DNA from 3 places in the Brevibacillus sp. NRRL NRS-603 genome. Region 3 is predicted to be linked to each of the others. Evidence: a T-box and tRNA genes for the amino acid it is inferred to sense, from the RefSeq annotation. Region 3 holds a T-box; the other regions hold tRNA genes.
What was found. The T-box of region 3 lies ahead of leuS (leucine--tRNA ligase). A T-box ahead of a tRNA ligase gene usually reads a tRNA of that ligase, here a tRNA-Leu.

Region 1 (2,245 bases), on a different contig from region 3:
TGCTGATTACGCCTCGCCTAGTGGGAGAAAACATACGTTTTGAAAAACAAATCCACCCCTGCTCACTCGCATGTTATGAAGAAGGCTTGAAGCAAGTTGTCGTCAATCTATTAAACAATGCCATCGACGCCGTGCAAAATCGTACAGACAAGTATATTCATGTCATTTCCACTTCTTCAGATGGATGGCTCTATTTGAGTGTGGAAAACAACGGCGAAAGGATTTCACCCGAGATCGTGGAAAATCTTTTTCAACCATTCTTTACGACTAAACAAAATGGGACGGGTATTGGCTTGTCCATCTGCAAAAATATTATCGAAAAGCATCAAGGCACGATCCATTGTGATTCCAATGAAAAACGCACACGCTTTATCGTTTCTCTGCCGATTGCAAATGCCCAGGAAGTCGGACCGAGAATGGAGGCTCTCTAGGTCTCTCTTTTTTGAATCACGTAAAAAAGCCCCCTGACAATGCAGGAGGCAAGGCAAGAGATCCGTTACCAATTTCATCGGTAAGCGATCTTAGTTTTACTGTACACGAAAACATATGTTGCTACCATAGAAAACGTCAGACAGCTTTCGACAAACTTTTATACCTGTATTGAACAAAGGCTTATCTATTCAACTGTTGGATAAGCCTTCATACTTTTGCCTCAAGTAAAAATAGGCCAGCTTTCCTAGACACAAAAAAAACAGAGAACCTATTGGCTCTCTGCTTTATGTATGGAGCGGGTGATGGGAATCGAACCCACGCGACCAGCTTGGAAGGCTGGAGTTCTACCATTGAACTACACCCGCATCAAAATAGATGCTGGTGCCGAGGACCGGACTTGAACCGGTACGGGAGAAACTCCCGACAGATTTTAAGTCTGTTGCGTCTGCCCATTCCGCCACCCCGGCAAACCTGTAAAACGTGGGCAAATCATGGTCGGGAAGACAGGATTCGAACCTGCGACCCCTTGGTCCCAAGCCAAGTACTCTACCAAGCTGAGCTACTTCCCGATTAATTATCATCTTCATTTTTTAAGATGAAGATGCGTGCCCTGAGAGATTCGAACTCCCGACCTTTTGATTCGTAGTCAAACGCTCTATCCAGCTGAGCTAAGGGCACATGTTATGGAGCGGACGAAGGGTCTCGAACCCTCGACCTTCGCCTTGGCAAGGCGACGCTCTACCAATTGAGCTACGTCCGCATTGTAAGAAGAAGTTGATTGGTGCGGTCGAGAGGACTTGAACCTCCACGGTGTTGCCACCACTAGAACCTGAATCTAGCGCGTCTGCCAATTCCGCCACGACCGCATTTTCCCATCCAAGTAGCCAGAGCTGTTAACAAGCTGACTTTCACTTTTTGGGGTTATATAAACTGGTGAGCCATGAAGGACTCGAACCTTCGACCCTCTGATTAAAAGTCAGATGCTCTACCAACTGAGCTAATGGCTCATGAAAAATGGTGGGGAGAGACGGATTCGAACCGCCGAACCCGGAGGGAGCAGATTTACAGTCTGCCGTGTTTAGCCACTTCACTATCTCCCCAATTTCATGGTGCCGGCAATAGGACTTGAACCCACAACCCCCTGATTACAAGTCAGGTGCTCTACCAATTGAGCTATACCGGCATATCTTTAATTATGGCATATCTTTAATGAAAAATCAACGTTTTTTTATTCCGTTAAACCTTTTTCATTTTTATGAACTATGCCATCTCGTTAAGAAAGATGGCGGAGCTGACGGGACTCGAACCCGCGACCTCCGGTGTGACAGACCGGCGTGAACTCCAACTTCACCACAGCTCCATATTTGGTTGCACCCACTGGGTACTCGATCCTACTTGATCAAGAAGATTACTCGATGTAGAGCAAGTAGAAAATTTGGTTGCGGGAGCAGGATTTGAACCTGCGACCTTCGGGTTATGAGCCCGACGAGCTACCGAGCTGCTCCATCCCGCGATAGTCAGGACGACTGAGTGTCAGTGTTGCCACAGGACGTGGCGCTTTTAGCTGACCTTCCTTGCCCTTTGATATTAGTGGTGGAGGCTGACGGGATCGAACCGCCGACCCTCTGCTTGTAAGGCAGATGCTCTCCCAGCTGAGCTAAGCCTCCAAATCACCTACTAGATGTAGGGATTTTTCTAGGTGACCCGTAGGGGATTCGAACCCCTGTATGACAGCGTGAAAGGCTGCTGTGTTAAACCGCTTCACCAACGGGCCATTTTCAATAGGTTACTTCTGGTGCTCCCGACAGGAATC
Region 2 (2,245 bases), on a different contig from region 3:
GAAATGAACATCGCCGCATATGCCACCGGAGTAGGCAGAGCCGCCAAAAAATGGGCAACAGTGGGAATTAGCCCAATCAGCATCATCCCCAGCATCGCTATCACAAATGGCAAGCGCGATGCCATTTTCGTCGTTTGAATCACCGCTGCTGCCAAGGAAAGTGGAATCATGCCTACCACACCGCTCAAGCCAGATAGGAAATGGGATACCCCTGTAAAAATACCTCCGCGATTGTACTGCTTTTCAGTAGGCACGGTGTCTGTCGCTTTGCCCATGACCGACAAACTCGTCATGAGGTTTGTCAACAGAACGAACCCTGTAAGCATACTCGTTAATACAACGCCCCAATCCCAGCGTGGAGGTCCCCAAAAGAAAATAGAAGGCCATGAAAATAATTGCTCAGTAGACCGAACTGGTTCCGTCCATCCAAGAAGCGCGTACACGATCCAGCCCCCAACCATGCCAAACAAAACGGCAAAACTGGAGAATCGCTTCGTCCGCATAATAAACACAACAAGGGCTACGATCCCTATGGACACAAGTGCTACACCCGGTTGTACCTCTTTAGAATGCTGAAAACCAATACCGAGCATGCCCGTGAGAATGTTGCTACACAAAGAAACAGCAAGCAAAATCATATACGTACCTGAAACCAGCGGCGTAAACCACTTCTGTAATTTGCCAATCCAGCCTAATAAGCCAAAAATGAAAAAGAGTAGACCTGCTAATATCATACCCACTTGAAAGGATTGACCGATTTCTTGTGGATGGAGACCCATGCTCGTTCCGAGTTGAGCCAAAATGATAAAGATCCCCCACCATAGTCCAGCCGGACCTTCTATCATCGGATAGCGGTGTCCAATCCATACTTGCAGTAGTGAAGCGAGTCCAATGTAAAACATGGTCTGCTGCATCAGCTTTCCAATTTCATCAGCCTGCAAGCCGTACATATCTCCAATCATTAGTGGTACCGCCACACTGCTGGAAACAGTTACAATCATCCATTGCAATACAGACAGCGTCGTAATCCCCATTGGCGGCTTGTCTTGTAGTTTATAAAACACCTCAACCACCTCGTCCTTTTACGTACACAAGTTGTCTATTTCCCTGTCTACACTATGTGCATATTAAAGCAGAAAAAAACCCCAATCATCAAGATATCTTGACATTCAGGGTTAGCTTGTAAAAGTATGGTGCCGGTGAAGGGACTTGAACCCCCACGGTTTCCCTCACGATTTTGAGTCGCGCGCGTCTGCCATTCCGCCACACCGGCAATTATTTTGGAGGAGGCACCCGGATTTGAACCGGGGGTGAGGGTTTTGCAGACCCGTGCCTTACCACTTGGCTATGCCTCCATGATATAAGGTAAAAAAATTTGAGAAATGGAGCGGACGAAGGGTCTCGAACCCTCGACCTTCGCCTTGGCAAGGCGACGCTCTACCAATTGAGCTACGTCCGCATTTTAATGGCTGGGGTACTAGGATTTGAACCTAGGAATGACGGAGTCAAAGTCCGTTGCCTTACCGCTTGGCTATACCCCAATAAGTAATCCCCAACTATGAATTTATGGGGCGATCGATGGGACTTGAACCCACGAGTGCCGGAGCCACAATCCGGTGCGTTAACCCCTTCGCCACGACCGCCATGATTACTACTATTGTGTTGAAAAATGGCAGGGGCAGTAGGAATCGAACCCACACCAAAGGTTTTGGAGACCTTCGTTCTACCGTTAAACTATGCCCCTATAAAGGTGGCTCGGGACGGAATCGAACCGCCGACACGAGGATTTTCAGTCCTCTGCTCTACCGACTGAGCTACCGAGCCTTATATCCATGCTTTGCGCGCCAATTTCATTTGATTAGAAATGGCGGAGCTGACGGGACTCGAACCCGCGACCTCCGGTGTGACAGACCGGCGTGAACTCCAACTTCACCACAGCTCCATATTTGGTTGCACCCACTGGGTACTCCGATCCCACTTGATCAAGAAGATTACTCGACGTAGAGCAAGTAGAAAATTTGGTTGCGGGAGCAGGATTTGAACCTGCGACCTTCGGGTTATGAGCCCGACGAGCTACCGAGCTGCTCCATCCCGCGATAGTTAGGACGACTGAGTGTCAGTGTTAGCTGACCTTCCTTGCCCTTTGATATGAGTGGTGGAGGCTGACGGGATCGAACCGCCGACCCTCTGCTTGTAAGGCAGATGCTCTCCCAGCTGAGCTAAGCCTCCAGAACCCCTGCGTTTG
Region 3 (2,245 bases):
ATGCGGTCATCTCCTTGTGTGATTCATTGAGCTATCTTACAGAAGAAGCGGATGTGCAGGAAACGTTCAAGCGTGTTTTCGCTCATCTCGCGCCTGGTGGGAGCTTTCTGTTTGATGTGCACAGTCCGTACAAGATGTTGCACATATTCGGAGACGAGACATTCACACATGTAGAAGATGAAGTTTCGTACATTTGGCAATGTTATTGCGACCCGCTGCGACTAGAGGTAGAGCATCAGTTAACGTTTTTCATTCGTCAGCCAAACGGATTCTACGAGCGGATGGAAGAAGAGCATTGGCAACGGGCTTACCAGCCTGTCCAACTGATGCGTTGGCTTACAGATGCCGGCTTCACTGACATCGTCATTACCGCTGATTATTCGGATTTGCCGCCGCATGAAGCGAGTGAGCGCCTATTTTTCTCAGCCCGCAAGCCGAAAAGTTTGACATGATTGGTTCGGATTGACTATAATGGCGTTATAACTACAGATTTCGACGCGTTTAAGAGGAATAGTAGGAATAGGATTCGAGCATTCACAGAGAGTTGACGGATGGTGCAAGTCAACCCGGATCTATCTGAACTCACCTCCCAGCACTTGCCCCCAAGGTCATGTACGCCATGACTGTGTAAGGGTGAGCGGCTTATCCCCGATACGGATGAAACAAGTGGGCAAATGCTTAGTCATTTGCCAATCTGGGTGGTACCGCGGGAATGTTAACAACCTCTCGTCCCTTTCGCAAGTGCGATCTGGGATGTGAGGTTTTTTTATACGGAAAACATTCCGCTAATACGCGATCGCTCATCCTTGAGCAATCCTCGATAGAGGTTTTCGTATCTTCACCTATTTTAAGATGGGAGTGCTTTACCATGGTATTCAGTCATCAAAATGTCGAAAAGAAGTGGCAGCAATATTGGGAGCAGAACAAGACCTTCAAAACCTCCGAGGATGAAGGCAAGAAAAAGTTTTATGCACTCGACATGTTCCCGTATCCATCTGGAGCTGGCCTGCACGTAGGACATCCAGAGGGCTATACGGCTACCGATATTTTGTCCCGCATGAAGCGGATGCAAGGATATAACGTTCTCCATCCAATGGGCTGGGATGCGTTTGGTTTGCCAGCGGAGCAGTACGCGCTCGATACAGGAAACGATCCGGCAGAATTCACCGAGCACAATATCAACACCTTCCGTCGCCAAATCAAGTCACTCGGATTCTCCTACGACTGGGATCGCGAAATCAATACAACCGATCCGAATTACTACAAGTGGACACAATGGATTTTTACGAAGCTGTATGAGCACGGCTTGGCTTATATTGACGAGGTAGCTGTAAACTGGTGCCCAGCTTTGGGAACGGTTTTGGCGAACGAAGAAGTCATTGACGGAAAAAGTGAGCGTGGCGGACATCCAGTAGAACGCCGCCCAATGAAACAATGGGTCTTGAAAATTACTGCGTATGCGGAAAGACTGCTCGCTGACCTGGATGAACTGGATTGGCCAGAGAGCATCAAGGAAATGCAACGCAACTGGATCGGTCGTTCTGAAGGGGCAGAAGTAACCTTTGGTATCGAAGGCCATGACGAATCCTTTACCGTCTTTACAACTCGTCCAGACACTCTCTACGGAGCAACCTATGCGGTACTGGCTCCTGAGCACAAGCTGGTTGAGCAAATTACCGTACCAGCGCAAAAAGAAGCAGTGGAAGCGTACCTGGATCAAGCGAAGCGCAAGAGCGATCTGGAGCGTACTGATCTGGCGAAAGAAAAGACAGGAGTGTTTACCGGAGCGTATGCAATCAACCCGGTTAACGGCGAGCGTCTGCCAATCTGGGTTGCGGATTACGTGCTGATCAGCTACGGAACAGGCTCTATCATGGCGGTTCCAGCCCACGACGAACGCGACTATGAGTTCGCGAAAACATTCGATCTGCCAATCAAGCAAGTAATCGCTGGTGGAGATATCTCCAAAGAAGCGTATACAGGCGACGGAGAGCACATCAACTCCGGCATGCTCGATGGTTTGAACAAAGAACAGGCTATCAGCAAAATGATCGAGTGGCTGGAAGCGGAAGGCAAAGGAAATCGCAAGGTAACGTACCGTCTGCGTGACTGGCTGTTCAGCCGTCAACGCTACTGGGGTGAGCCAATTCCGATTCTCCATCTGGAAGACGGCACGATGAAAGTCGTTCCAGAATCCGAACTGCCAATCATGTTGCCAAAAACAAAAGAAATCAAACCATCCGGT

Region 1: it encodes a tRNA-Leu, which carries the amino acid that the T-box ahead of leuS (leucine--tRNA ligase) is inferred to sense. The anticodon was not compared.
Region 2: it encodes a tRNA-Leu, which carries the amino acid that the T-box ahead of leuS (leucine--tRNA ligase) is inferred to sense. The anticodon was not compared.

Annotation. Positions count from the first base shown of each region.
Region 1 is NZ_PXZN01000016.1:193-2,437, reverse strand. Features, by position in the region: gene C7R94_RS15390 (sensor histidine kinase) at 1-431, shown strand, start outside; tRNA gene C7R94_RS15385 (tRNA-Gly) at 724-797, opposite strand; tRNA gene C7R94_RS15380 (tRNA-Leu) at 812-899, opposite strand; tRNA gene C7R94_RS15375 (tRNA-Pro) at 925-1,001, opposite strand; tRNA gene C7R94_RS15370 (tRNA-Arg) at 1,037-1,110, opposite strand; tRNA gene C7R94_RS15365 (tRNA-Gly) at 1,117-1,192, opposite strand; tRNA gene C7R94_RS15360 (tRNA-Leu) at 1,212-1,298, opposite strand; tRNA gene C7R94_RS15355 (tRNA-Lys) at 1,364-1,439, opposite strand; tRNA gene C7R94_RS15350 (tRNA-Tyr) at 1,448-1,532, opposite strand; tRNA gene C7R94_RS15345 (tRNA-Thr) at 1,540-1,615, opposite strand; tRNA gene C7R94_RS15340 (tRNA-Asp) at 1,716-1,792, opposite strand; tRNA gene C7R94_RS15335 (tRNA-Met) at 1,869-1,945, opposite strand; tRNA gene C7R94_RS15330 (tRNA-Val) at 2,024-2,099, opposite strand; tRNA gene C7R94_RS15325 (tRNA-Glu) at 2,133-2,206, opposite strand; tRNA gene C7R94_RS15320 (tRNA-Thr) at 2,226-2,245, opposite strand, start outside.
Region 2 is NZ_PXZN01000020.1:300-2,544, reverse strand. Features, by position in the region: gene C7R94_RS18455 (purine/pyrimidine permease) at 1-1,064, opposite strand, end outside; tRNA gene C7R94_RS18450 (tRNA-Leu) at 1,192-1,273, opposite strand; tRNA gene C7R94_RS18445 (tRNA-Cys) at 1,282-1,355, opposite strand; tRNA gene C7R94_RS18440 (tRNA-Gly) at 1,384-1,459, opposite strand; tRNA gene C7R94_RS18435 (tRNA-Gln) at 1,467-1,541, opposite strand; tRNA gene C7R94_RS18430 (tRNA-His) at 1,568-1,643, opposite strand; tRNA gene C7R94_RS18425 (tRNA-Trp) at 1,671-1,744, opposite strand; tRNA gene C7R94_RS18420 (tRNA-Phe) at 1,752-1,824, opposite strand; tRNA gene C7R94_RS18415 (tRNA-Asp) at 1,866-1,942, opposite strand; tRNA gene C7R94_RS18410 (tRNA-Met) at 2,020-2,096, opposite strand; tRNA gene C7R94_RS18405 (tRNA-Val) at 2,154-2,229, opposite strand.
Region 3 is NZ_PXZN01000013.1:399,954-402,198, forward strand. Features, by position in the region: gene C7R94_RS13825 (class I SAM-dependent DNA methyltransferase) at 1-452, shown strand, start outside; T-box leader at 492-737, shown strand; gene leuS (leucine--tRNA ligase) at 869-2,245, shown strand, end outside.